3 regions of the Nocardia violaceofusca NBRC 14427 genome follow, and region 3 is predicted to be linked to each of the others. Evidence: riboswitches for the same ligand, from Rfam matches in the RefSeq annotation. Region 3 holds a riboswitch; each other region holds the start of a gene.
What was found. Region 3 has a riboswitch for S-adenosylmethionine ahead of AC5592_RS29275 (rhodanese-like domain-containing protein). Riboswitches for the same ligand answer to the same signal wherever they lie in the genome.
Positions count from the first base shown of each region.

Region 1: it holds a riboswitch for S-adenosylmethionine, as region 3 does, so the genes downstream of both, AC5592_RS08530 (hypothetical protein) here and AC5592_RS29275 (rhodanese-like domain-containing protein) in region 3, are expected to answer to the same signal.
Region 2: it holds a riboswitch for S-adenosylmethionine, as region 3 does, so the genes downstream of both, AC5592_RS24315 (aminotransferase class V-fold PLP-dependent enzyme) here and AC5592_RS29275 (rhodanese-like domain-containing protein) in region 3, are expected to answer to the same signal.

Region 1 is NZ_CAWMPM010000009.1:73,959-78,231, forward strand. It holds gene AC5592_RS08515 (tRNA (cytidine(34)-2'-O)-methyltransferase) at 1-253, opposite strand, end outside; gene AC5592_RS08520 (DUF3017 domain-containing protein) at 383-628, shown strand; gene metX (homoserine O-acetyltransferase MetX) at 658-1,776, opposite strand; gene AC5592_RS08530 (hypothetical protein) at 1,821-2,060, opposite strand; SAM riboswitch class IV at 2,074-2,185, opposite strand; gene AC5592_RS08535 (NADP-dependent isocitrate dehydrogenase) at 2,498-3,715, shown strand; gene AC5592_RS08540 (MFS transporter) at 3,886-4,273, shown strand, end outside.
Region 2 is NZ_CAWMPM010000030.1:121,914-126,186, reverse strand. It holds gene AC5592_RS24320 (hypothetical protein) at 1-139, shown strand, start outside; gene AC5592_RS24315 (aminotransferase class V-fold PLP-dependent enzyme) at 156-1,622, opposite strand; SAM riboswitch class IV at 1,670-1,783, opposite strand; gene AC5592_RS24310 (flavin reductase family protein) at 1,891-2,355, opposite strand; gene AC5592_RS24305 (crotonase/enoyl-CoA hydratase family protein) at 2,540-3,361, shown strand; gene ppa (inorganic diphosphatase) at 3,445-3,936, opposite strand; gene AC5592_RS24295 (D-alanyl-D-alanine carboxypeptidase/D-alanyl-D-alanine-endopeptidase) at 4,205-4,273, shown strand, end outside.
Region 3 is NZ_CAWMPM010000039.1:83,793-88,065, reverse strand. It holds gene AC5592_RS29285 (FAD-dependent oxidoreductase) at 1-752, opposite strand, end outside; gene AC5592_RS29280 (Rv0361 family membrane protein) at 1,015-1,485, shown strand; SAM riboswitch class IV at 1,540-1,653, shown strand; gene AC5592_RS29275 (rhodanese-like domain-containing protein) at 1,672-2,094, shown strand; gene AC5592_RS29270 (O-succinylhomoserine sulfhydrylase) at 2,135-3,349, shown strand; gene AC5592_RS29265 (type 1 glutamine amidotransferase family protein) at 3,397-4,023, shown strand; gene AC5592_RS29260 (MarR family winged helix-turn-helix transcriptional regulator) at 4,020-4,273, shown strand, end outside.

The DNA of each region.
Region 1 (4,273 bases), on a different contig from region 3:
GCGTGGTGGCATGGGTGGTGAAGGCGAAGACGCGCTCGGGCCGCAGGGATTTCCATGCGGCGGAAAGGTTTTCGTGCACGGTGACCACCGCGAGATCGTGGTAGTCCAATCCGGCGCGGCGCAGCTTCGGCTCCGACAGATCGAATCCGAGCGGCTCGATCAGATGCAGTTCGCACCCCGTGCCGGCCGCCAGACGGATCGCATTGCCCGTGTTCGGTGGGATACGCGGTTCGAAGAACACCAGCTTGAGCACACCGAGACGGTACCCGCTCCCGGTGGCGGCACGACCGGACATGCGAGAATCGCAGCCGTGACCGACGTGCCGACCACCCACCCGCAGCATTCCAGCCCGGCGAGCCGCTTCTTCCAGGTTCATCTGCCGATGCTGCTGGTCGTCGTGGTGCTGCTGGTCGCGGTGGTTTTCCTGGCGCAGGACCGGTGGCGGCGCGGTGCGTTCTTCATCGGCGGTGCGACGCTGCTCGCGGCCGTGTTCCGGTTGTGCCTGCCGTCGGCGCGAGTCGGGCTGCTGGCGGTGCGCAGCCGTCCGTTCGACATCGGCGCCTATACCGTGCTGGGCGGCGCGATCATCGTGCTGGCGGCCACCATCAGCAGCCTCGGCGTCGGCTGAACTCGGTCGGCTGAACTCGCAGGACGGACTCAGGATTCGCGGGCGTCCTGTGCGGCGCGCGCCAATTCCATCGTCTGCTCCAGCAATTTGCCGATGGCCTCGATCTCGGTGAGGAAACCGTCGTGGCCGTCGCGTGAATGCACGACTTCCAGACCTTTGCAGCCGGGCAGCAGATCGGCCAGTTCCTGCTGGGTCCGCAACGGGTACAACCGGTCCGAATCCACGCCGCCGACCACGCACGGCACCGGGGTGGCGGCCAGCGCGGCCTCGATGCCGCCGCGTCCGCGGCCGACGTCGTGCCGGTTCATGGCCTCGGTCAGCAGCACGTAGGTGGCCGCGTCGAACCGTGCGACCAACTTGTCGGCCTGATGCTCCAGATAGCTCTGCACCGCATAACGTCCACCGTCCCAAGGGTTTTCGTCGCCCTGCGCGGTATTGGCGAACCGGTGGTCGAGTTCGAATTCGGTGCGGTAGGTCAGATGCGCGATCCGGCGCGCGATGCGCAGACCGGCCAGCGGCCGGCGGCCGGTGCCGTGGTAATCGCCGTCCTGCCAGTCCGGATCCGAGGTGATCGCGGCGATCTGGGTGGTCTGGGTGCCGATCTGATCCGCGGTGGCGCGGGCGCCGACCGCCAGCACCAGGGCCGCGTCGACGCGATCGGGGTATCCGACCATCCATTCCAGCACCCGCATGCCGCCCATCGAACCGCCGACCACCGCGGCGATGCGGGTCAGCCCGAGCAGGTCCAGCAGCGCCACTTCGGCGCTCACCTGGTCGCGGATCGAAATCTCCGGAAAGCGTGCGCCCCAGGGCTTTCCGTCCGGCGCGAGGGACGAGGGGCCGGTGCTGCCCTGGCAACCACCCAGAACGTTGGTCGCGATCACGCACCAGCGGTCGGTGTCCAGTGCCGCGCCGGGCCCGACCAGTCCGTCCCACCAGCCCGGCAGGGCGTGCAGTTCGTCGGGTTGCCCGCAGACGTGCGAATCACCGGTCAGCGCGTGTTCGACCAGCACCACGTTGTCCAGGCCGGGGGCCAGTTCACCCCAGCGCTGCACGGCCAGTTCGACACCGGGGACGACCGCGCCGTTCTCGAGGCGGACATCGCCGACGCCGATGATGCCCACCGTGCCGTCCGGCGGCGGTAGCAGTGTCGTTGCGCCCGGGCGTGACGTGCTCGATTCGATACTCACGGTCACCGTGCCGTCACCACGTCGAGCCGTGCCACGCGATCGATCCCTGTCACCCGCATCGGCCCGCGGACCTGCCGGAACGCGGCGCCGGCGGCCGCCGGGTCGGCGCACGGCGAGAGCGCGCGCGTGGTCGAGGCGGTACGGAGGGCTGGGGCACACACATCCCCGATGGTAGCGATACGGCTGCGCCGCTCCGCCGCCTCCACGGACTTGCCGGCGATGGGCACGGTGGACTCGCTCACTTGTTGCTCCTGACAGTCGCGCTTGCTCTCGGCTTTCGAGAGCCCGGTCAATCACCCGGAGCACCCCACCGCAACTGGAGGGTTGCCGGCCAGCGAGCCGGGGCTTGGCGCTGGCGCTCATGACCTGCCGTGGATGGTAACAATCGGGCACGACCGGGGCGAGGGTTGGGCTCGGCCGATTCGAGGCGGACGTTCGCGGCGTATGTCCGTTTCCCTGTCGATCGCCATCGGGCCGGTGTGACGCGGGTAGCTCTCAATGGGACCGCCCCTGTCAGTGAGACCCAGCGCACCAGTACGCTTGTCTTGTTTAGCACCAGGCGTCTCGTGGACAACGCGGGGCGTATACGTTGTCTGTTGAACAGCTGGGGTCCGCTCACAAGCGTGCTCGCCTGGCCGTGCAATGGGAGCACACCTTCCTTAGGAGGACACGAAGATCCATGTCCAAGATCAAGGTTGAAGGGACCGTCGTCGAACTCGACGGCGACGAGATGACCCGGATCATCTGGCAGTTCATCAAGGACAAGCTGATCCATCCGTACCTCGATGTGAACCTCGAGTACTACGACCTCGGCATCGAAACCCGCGACAAGACCGATGACCAGGTCACCGTCGACGCGGCCAACGCCATCAAGAAGCACGGCGTGGGCGTCAAATGCGCCACCATCACCCCCGACGAGGCACGTGTCGAAGAATTCGGCCTCAAGAAGATGTGGCGTTCGCCGAACGGCACGATTCGTAACATTCTCGGCGGCACCATTTTCCGCGCGCCGATCATCATTTCCAATGTCCCGCGTCTGGTTCCCGGCTGGACCAAGCCGATCATCATCGGCCGTCACGCCTTTGGTGACCAGTACCGCGCCACCGATTTCAAGGTGCATCAGGCCGGCACCGTCACGATTCAGTTCACCCCGGAGGACGGCTCCGAGCCGATCGTCCACGAAGTGGTGAAGATGCCCGAGGACGGCGGCGTCGTCATGGGTATGTACAACTTCAAGAAGTCGATCGAGGACTTCGCGCGGGCGTCGCTGAACTACGGCCTGCAGCAGAACTACCCCGTCTACATGTCGACGAAGAACACCATCCTGAAGGCCTACGACGGCATGTTCAAGGACACCTTCCAGGAGATCTTCGAGACCGAGTTCAAGGACGAGTTCGCGGCCGCCGGACTGACCTACGAACACCGGCTGATCGACGATATGGTCGCCTCCGCGCTGAAGTGGGAAGGCGGCTACGTCTGGGCCTGCAAGAACTACGACGGCGACGTGCAGTCCGACACCGTGGCGCAGGGCTTCGGCTCGCTGGGCCTGATGACCTCCGTGCTGCTCACCCCGGACGGCCGCACCTGTGAGGCCGAGGCCGCGCACGGCACGGTGACCCGCCACTTCCGGCAGCACCAGCAGGGCAAGCCCACCTCCACGAACCCGATCGCCTCGATCTTCGCGTGGACGCGGGGTCTGGCGCACCGCGGCAAGCTGGACAACACCCCCGAGGTCATCGGCTTCGCGCAGACCCTCGAGGACGTCGTCATCAAGACCGTCGAGAGCGGCCAGATGACCAAGGACCTGGCGCTGCTGGTCGGCGGCAACCAGGGCTATCTGACCACCGAGGAGTTCCTCGGCGTGCTGGATGCGAACCTGGCGCGCGAACTGAGCTGAACGCTCACGACCGGCCGGAATCCGGCGCGGCCGGTAGACATATCCGGGCACCCGCCCCCACCGATCCCGGTGGCCGCGGGTGCCCGAATTGCTTTCCGCACCCCATCGCGTGAGTCGAATCACCCCGGCCGCCGGTATCGCCGCGGCGACCGCGCGTGTTGGCCACACCCATGGCCGACTCAGCTCCCGTGCGCACCGCACCACCCGTCGACTTCCCATCGGAGTCACCCGCGAGTGCCGCGTCGTCCCGTGCGGCGCTCGGCTCCGGCGCGGCGCCGCGGACTCGCACCGATTGGCACATTCCGGCGATGCTCGCGCTGGCGCTCGGCGGTTTCGGGATCGGCACCACCGAATTCGTCACCATGGGACTGCTGCCCGACATCGCCGCGGACCTGCATGTTTCGGAGCCCACCGGCGGACATGCCGTCTCGGCGTACGCGCTGGGCGTGGTGGTCGGCGCGCCCGTGATCGCGGCGCTGTGCGCCCGGATGCCGCGCAAGCGCCTGCTGATCGCCTTGATGGTCGCGTTCACCATCGGAAATATCGCCTCGGTGCTGG
Region 2 (4,273 bases), on a different contig from region 3:
GAACGAGGACGGCGCGCCCGACGCCGAGCAGGACGATCCGCGCCAGATCGCCATCGAGAAGGATCTCGAGGCCATCGACTCCGTTCCCGACGGCGATCCGCTGATCGAAGAATTGGCCGCCCGCTACCTGGTGCCGTGAATCGGATCGTGCCGGATCAGATCGCGCAGGGTGCCGCGCCCTGCCCCGCCTCCGTCAAGCCGGGCCGGGTCTCCGGCAGCGGGGACCACTGGCCGCCGGCATACGTGTAATTCCACGAAGCGCCGTCTCGAACCAGTCGGCTCAGCGCCTCGAGCAGGCGATCCACATCCGCGACCGACGTGCCCAGACCGACGCTCGCGCGCACCGCGCCGTCGACACCGAGCCGCTGCAGCAGGGGATGTGCGCAGAAACGCCCGTCACGCACGCCGATACCGAATTCGGCCGACAGATACGCCGCGACCCGGCCGGGCTCGAACCCGTCGACGGTGAATGCCACGATGCCCACACTGTCGGCACTGTCGGAAAAGATGCGCAGTTGCCGAACGCCCGCAACGCTTTTCAGGCCGTCGCGCAGGCGGCGGATCAAGTGGTGTTCGTGCTCGACCACGGCCTGTTCGTCGAGGGCATACAACGTTTCGCAGGCCGCCGCGACGGCCGCCGCGCCCAACACGTTCGGTGATCCCGCCTCGTGCCGCTGCGGTGCGGGCGCCCAGTGCGCCTGCTCGGTGGTGACCGCGGTGACCGCCCCGCCGCCGGCCAGATACGGCGGCGCCGCGTCCAGCCAGTCGCGGCGGCCTACCAGCACACCGGCGCCGAAGGGCGCGTACAACTTGTGCCCGGAGAAGGCCAGGTAGTCGATGCCGGTTCCGCCGGATTCCGCGAACGACTGCAGGTCGATTCGGCGATGCGGGGCCAGTTGCGCGGCATCGACCAGGATGCGGGCGCCGTGGCGATGCGCGATCGCGGTCAGTTCCGCCAGCGGCAGCACCTCACCGGTCACATTCGACGCGCCCGTAACCGCAAGCAGTGCAGCGGGTTCGGCGCACAGTTCGGCCTCGAGCCGCCGCAGCGTCTCCGCGATCGTCGCGGCGGCGGGAACCACCCGGCGGCCGCGGCGCGTCCAGGGCAGGAAATTCGCGTGGTGTTCGATATCGAGCACCACGGTGTCGCCGGGAACGCAGCACGCCAGCAGATTCAGCGAGTCGGTGGTGTTGCGGGTGAACACCACCACCTGGTCGTCGGCGCAGTTCACCGCCCGTGCCACCGCGACACGCGCTGCCTCGTAGCGATCGGTGCTGATGCGGGAGGCGTATCCGGCGCCGCGGTGCACGCTGGCGTAGTAGGGGAGCAGTTCGTTCACGCGGTCGGTGACCTGGGCCAGGGCGGGGGCGCTGGCGGCGTAGTCGAAGTTGGCGTAGGTACGGAAACCGCCCTGTACCAACGGAACTCGCAGATCGCAGCCGGAGACGCGCGCGATCGGTTCACCGGTGCGGCAGGAACGGGTGGCATGGCCGGCGCAGTCCGGCGCCGAGCAGGTGCAGGAGGCGCCGGAGCGGGAGGCGTAGCCGCCGTGAGCGCAAACCTGTTCCGGGACAACGGTTTCGGCGGTAGCGGCGGCAATTGTCGAGACAGCAGTACGCATCGGGGCGATCCCTTTGTTCAGGGACTCCGGACGTGGAGGGTGATCGGAGTCCGCGCTTGCCGTGCTCGGTCGAGCATCGGCCAGGTCGTCACCCGGAGCACCCCACCGCGGAGGAGGGTTGCCGACCAGCTAGCCGGGGCTTGACGCTGGTACTCGTGACCTGAGCCGAGAGTGGCAGAACCGGCCCGGCGTTGTCAAGCACCCGACTCGAGCGAGCAGTGGCGCCGCGCCGCCCGCGAAATCGGCGACGCGTGAAAGGAATTGCGGCTCAGTCCAATCCGGCTGGGCGGTGATAGGTGCCGTTGTAGTACAGCAGCGGGTTGCGCATCGGCTCGCCACCGGTGTCGTCGTGCACCCGGGTGACCAATCCGACCACCAGGGTGTGGTCGCCGATGGGAATCAACCGATGCACGGTGGCCCGCACCCAGATCGGGGTGCCGTGCAGCACCGGCTCGCCCGTCTCCAGCGTCGACCACAACTCCGGGTCGGCGAAACGCTCTTCGGCGGCGCGCGAAAACCGTTGTGCCAGATGCTGTTGATGTTCACCGAGGAAGTGCACGACGACCGAATCGGCCTCGCTCATCGCGTCGATGGACGAGGAGGTGTGCGCGATGTTGAACGAGATCAGTGGCGGATCCAGCGACAGCGAGGCGAAGGAGGTGGCGGTGAAGCCCACCGGGCGTTCCGGCCGGCTCAGGGTGACGATCGTCACTCCCGCGGGGTAGTGGCGCATGGCTGCCCGGTACTGCGCTGCGGTGACGCCGTCGTGCTGAGATTCGAGATGCTGAGGGTCGAGATCGGCCAGCTCGGCGTCGGGTCGCTGGGAACTGCTCACGCCTCCAACCTACGTCGTGCCCGCCCTCCCGCAATCCCGACGCCGTCCCGGCGCCGCCGAACTGCCCCGATACGCTGGACGAATGAGTGATTGGAAGGCCTTCGACGTCGAGCGCACCGGTCACGTCGCGCGAGTGACGCTGACCGGACCCGGCAAGGGCAATGCCATGGGCCCGGATTTCTGGAGTGAACTGCCACTGATCTTCGGCGAGCTGGACGCCGACCCGGAGATCCGCGCGATCGTGCTCACCGGCTCCGGTAAGCACTTCTCCTACGGCCTCGATCTGCCCGCGATGAGCCCGACCTTCGGTCCGCTGCTGGGCGAGAAGGCCCTGGCCGCACCGCGCACCGATTTCCTCTACGAGATCCGCCGCATGCAGGCCTCGGTGACCGCGGTCGCCGACTGCCGCAAACCCGTGATCGCCGCGATCTCCGGCTGGTGCGTGGGTGGCGGACTCGATCTCATTGCCGCCGCGGATATCCGCCTGGCCAGCGCGGAGGCCAGCTTCAGCCTGCGCGAGGCCAAGGTCGCCATCGTCGCCGACATCGGATCGTTGCACCGGCTGCCGGGCATCATCGGCGAGGGCCATGTGCGCGAGCTCGCCTATACCGGCAAGGACATCGACGCCGCGCGGGCGGAGAAGATCGGCCTGATCAACGACGTCTATCCGGACCAGGAAGCGGTTCTGGCCGCCGCGTACACGCTGGCGGAGGAGATCGCCGCGAATCCGCCGCTGGTCGTGCAGGGCATCAAGGACGTGCTGGACCAGCCCAAGGCCGGCAAGGTGGCCGACGGGCTGCGGTACGTCTCGGCGTGGAACGCGGCCTTCCTGCCCTCGGAGGATCTGACCGAGGCGATTCAGGCCGTCTTCGAGAAGCGCAAGCCGAACTTCCAGGGCAAGTAGCGCACGTGACTTCCAGGGCAAGTAGCGCACGTGCGACGGCGCTCGGCGGGACGCATACGCCCGCGAGCGCCGTCGACCGGCACTCAGTGCCCGCCCTGCTCCTGCAGCCGCTCGAACGCCTCGGTGGTGAGAGTCTCGGCCTTGGCCCGGCCGTCCCAGCCCTCGACCTTGACCCACTTGCCGGGCTCGAGGTCCTTGTAGTGCTCGAAGAAGTGCTCGATGGCCTTGCGCTCGAATTCCGGGATGTCGTTGACGTCCTGGATGTGATCCCAGCGCTTGTCGCCGGCCGGCACCGCAACGACCTTCTCGTCGCCGCCCGCCTCGTCGCTCATCAGCAACACGCCGACCGGGCGGGCCTCGACGATCACGCCGGGGAACACCGACTCCGGCAACAGCACCAGGCAGTCCAGCGGGTCGCCGTCGGAGCCGAGGGTGTTCTCGATGTAGCCGTAGTCGGCCGGGTAGACCATCGGGGTGTAGAGGTAGCGGTCCAGCCGCACCCGACCCGTCTCGTGGTCGACCTCGTACTTGTTGCGCTGCCCCTTGGGGATCTCGATGGTGACGTCGAACTCCACGTCATCTCCTTCGTCCGATGCGTATGCGTTGATGCGGTACGGCTGCTCGCCGGCGTGTGCCGCGGCCGACTCGCCGACCGGTCCGGTGGGCTGCCGACGCGCCAGCTCGTTCGGTGGAACGCCGGCGAGGTGAGGATAGTGTGGTCGATGCGCGCATGGGTGCGGCAGGGAGCGTCCGCCTCACACGGGTGAATAGGGAGACAGCTGTCACGTGGTAGGTCGAGGTAGGAAGAACATCGGTGGGCTGGCCGCTCGCCGACGCCGCAATATGTGGGTCGCGGTGCTGGTCGCAACCGTTGTCGCCGTCGTCGTGGCCACGGTGGCTCTGGTGACGGTG
Region 3 (4,273 bases):
TGCTTGGAGTGGCGGCGGGCGGCCTCGGAGCCCTCGTCGTAGTCGATGTCCTCCGGATCGACGATGACCTCGATGGTCGGCGAGTGGTCGAGTTCGCGCAGCTCCAGCGGGGTGAACTTGGCCTGCGCGGGACCGCGGCGGCCGAAGACGTGGACCTCGAGCGCCTTGTTGTTGCGCAGGCCCTCGTAGACGTTCGGCGGAATCTCGGTCGGCAGCAGTTCGTCACCGGTCTTGGCGAGTACGCGGGCCACGTCGAGCGCGACGTTGCCCACGCCCAGGACGGCGACCTTCTCCGCGTCCAGCGGCCAGGTGCGCGGCACATCCGGGTGGCCGTCGTACCAGGACACGAAGTCCGCGGCGCCGTAGCTGCCGTCGAGCTCGATACCCGGCACGCCCAGGGCGCGGTCGGCGTTGGCGCCGGTGGAGAAGATCACCGCGTCGTAGAAGCGACGCAGGTCCTCGAGGTCGATGTCGCTGCCGTAGTCGATATTGCCGAGCAGGCGCACCTGCGGCTTGTCGAGCACCTTGTGCAGGGCGGTGATGATGCCCTTGATGCGCGGGTGGTCGGGCGCGACGCCGTAGCGGATGAGACCGAACGGGGCAGGCATGCGCTCGTAGAGGTCGATACTCGCCTCGACATCGGACTTCATCAGCGCGTCGGCGGCGTAGATTCCGGCCGGTCCGGCACCGACGATCGCGATGCGCAGTGGGCGGTCGCCCGCGCCGCTCTTCGTTCCAGCGTGTTCGGTCATTTCTACGCGCACCTTTGGTCGAAACTCTCGTCTTGTCAGCCGTCCTTCTTAGCTTAGGCTAAGTTGACGTGCGGGCCGGGCCCTGCCCGACTGCTCCGCCGATGCTGCCTCGTTGCCGCGCGGAGCTCTCCCGATCCGTGCACCGGATGTGGCCGGAGTTCTGGTGATTCTATCGGTGGCACACACCGCCGCTATTCCCGGTATCCGCGCGAAAATGCGGGCGTGATCTTCGACACTTCGGCCCACCGGGGATGATCGCACCATGAGTGACAGCGATCCGGCCGGCCGGAGCGACCCCCGGGGCGATGATCCGGCTACCTCGATCGATCAGCGCGACACCACGCGATCGGCGACGCCGTTCCTGATCGCCGCGGCCATCGCCGTTCTCGCGGTGCTCGCCGTCGTGATCCTCGGAGTCACCCGCCCGGCTGAGAACAATCTCACAGATCCGGACCGGGTGGCCATCGCGGCGCGCAACTTCGCCACGGCGAGAAGCGATTCCGATGCCGACCGGCGCAAGACCACCGAATGCGCGGGCTTCGACGAGAAGAAGTCTCCGCTGGGCGCCGGCTCCGTCGGCAAGAAGGTGGAGATCGCCGGAGTCGACGCGGTGCACATCGACGGCGACCACGCCACGGCCTCGGTGACCAGCCAGATCGACGGGCACAAGACCGCGGCGAACTGGAATTTCGGCCGTGAGAACGGCACCTGGCTGGTGTGCGGCAACCCCTGAGCCGTCGCCGTCGATGTTTGACAATCGGGCCTGTGACCAGGCATTCTCGGTTCAGGTCATGAGTACCAGCGGCAAGCCCCGGCTAGCTGGTCGGCAACCCTCCTCCGCGGTGGGGTGCTCCGGGTGACGACCTGGCCGCGGTCCGACCGGACGCGGCAAGTGCGGATTCCGTAGGAGGTTCGACAAGTGAGCTACGCCGGTGACATCACGCCTGGGCAGGCGTGGGAGTTGTTGCGCGACAATCCGGATGCGGTGCTGGTGGATGTGCGCACCGAGGCCGAATGGCGATTCGTCGGTGTGCCCGACACCACCTCGATCGAGCGGCCGACCGCCCTCATCGAATGGGTCGACGGCACCGGCTCGCCCAATCCCGCGTTCGTGGAGCAGTTGAAACAGGTGCTGGCCGATCGCGCGGGCGACAGCGATGCCCCGGTGATCTTCCTGTGCCGGTCCGGGCAGCGTTCGATCGGTGCGGCGACGGCGGCGACGGCGGCCGGCTTCGCACCCTCCTACAACGTGCTCGAGGGTTTCGAGGGTCCGCTGGATGCCGAGGGGCATCGTGGTGGCGCGGGTTGGCGCGCACTCGGCCTGCCGTGGCGGCAGTCGTGAGCGGATCTGTTGTGCGGCAATTCTTTTCGTGGAGGCAGTCATGATCACCGGCGGTGCATTCGATCGGCCGCTGCCCGAGGGCGTGGGTCCGGCGACCCTGGGCGTGCGCGGCGGGCTGCGCCGCTCCGGTTTCGAGGAGACCTCCGAGGCGCTGTATCTGTCGTCCGGATTCGTCTACGAGAGCGCGGAGGCGGCCGAAGCGGCCTTCACCGGCGATATCGAGCATTTCGTGTATTCCCGCTACGGCAATCCGACGGTCGCGATGTTCGAGGAGCGGATGCGGCTGCTCGAGGGCGCCGAGGCGTGTTTCGCCACCGCCAGCGGGATGTCCGCGGTGTTCACCGCGCTGGCGGCGCTGCTCGGGCAGGGCGATCGGCTGGTGGCCGCGCGCAGCCTGTTCGGTTCCTGTTTCGTGGTGTGCAACGAGATCCTGCCGCGCTGGGGCGTGGAAACCGTCTTCGTCGACGGTGAGGATCTCGGCCAGTGGGAGCGGGCGCTCTCGCAGCCGACGGCCGCGGTGTTCTTCGAGACCCCGTCGAATCCGATGCAGACCCTCGTCGACGTGCGGCGGGTGAGCGAACTGGCTCATGCCGCCGGTGCGAAGGTCGTGCTGGACAACGTGTTCGCGACGCCGCTGTTGCAGCGCAGCCTCGACCTCGGCGCCGATGTGGTGGTCTATTCGGGCACCAAGCACATCGACGGACAGGGCCGGGTGCTCGGCGGTGCGATCCTCGGCACCGGCGACTACATCAATGGACCGGTCAAGAATCTGATGCGCCACACCGGCCCGGCGCTGAGCCCGTTCAACGCCTGGACCCTGCTGAAGGGGCTGGAGACGATGCCGCTGCGGGTGCGGCAATCGACGCAGTCCGCGCTGGCCGTCGCCGAGTTCCTGGAACGGCATCCGGGCGTGGCCTGGACGAAGTACCCGTTCCTCACCTCGCATCCGCAGCACGAGCTGGCGACCTCGCAGATGTCCGGCGGCGGCACCGTGGTCACCTTCGAACTCGCCGCGGGCGCCGGCGAGGGCAAGAAGCGCGCCTTCGAGGTGCTGAACCGGCTGCGCATCGTCGACATCTCCAACAACCTCGGCGACGCGAAGACCCTGATCACGCATCCGGCGACCACCACGCACCGGGCGATGGGTCCCGAAGGCCGTGCGGCTGTCGGTCTCACCGACGGGGTGCTGCGTATCTCGATCGGACTCGAGGATGTGGAGGATCTGCTCGGCGATCTGGCGCAGGCGCTGAGCTGACACCGAAACCATTGACAGTATGCTGTCAATTATGACAGCATACTGTCATGAGTAAAACGGTTCATATCGCGGTGTACGACACCTTCGCCGATTGGGAGCCGAGCTACGTCACGGCCGGTATCAATCGCCCACTGATGCAGCGCGAACCGGGAAGCTGGCAGATCCGCACGGTCGGCGCCACCGCCGAGCCGGTCACCTCGATGGGCGGGCTGCGCGTGCTTCCCGATCTGACTCTGGATCAGCTCTCGCCGGGCGACAGCGCGATGCTAATCCTGCCCGGCGCCGATATCTGGGAGGACGGGCAACTCGCGCCGTTCGCCCAGGCGGCGGCGGACTTTCTGAAGGCCGGCGTGCCCGTCGCGGCGATCTGCGGGGCGACCTACGGACTGGCGACCCAGGGCCTGCTCGATGCTCGCCCGCACACCGGCAACGCCGCGGAAAACCTTGTCTCGACCGGATATTCGGGAGCGGAACACTTCGTGGACGAACCGGCCGTGACCGACGGCGATCTCATCACCGCGAGTGGTATCGCGCCGATCGACTTCGCGCGGCATATCTTCGCGCGGCTGGACCTGTTCGAGCCGGCCGTCCTGGACGCGTGGTATCGGCTCTACGCGGACCGGGATCCGAGCGGGTTCTTCGCCCTGCAGGCCGCGGCGGTCGAGCCGGCATGAGTCGGGGTGATGCCGAACTGTTCTCCGCGGCGGCGATCACGACCTTCAAGCTGAACGGCCAATTCCTCACGATCGCAGAGGAATTGGCGAAACCGGCGGAGATCACCGCGGCCTGGTGGCAGGTGCTGGGCGCGGTGCTGCACGAACCGCTGCCGGTATCGGGCATCGCGCGCGAGATGGGCATCACCCGCCAGAGCGTGCAGCGCATCGCAGACCTGCTGGTGGACAAGGGTTTCGCGGAATACCGGCC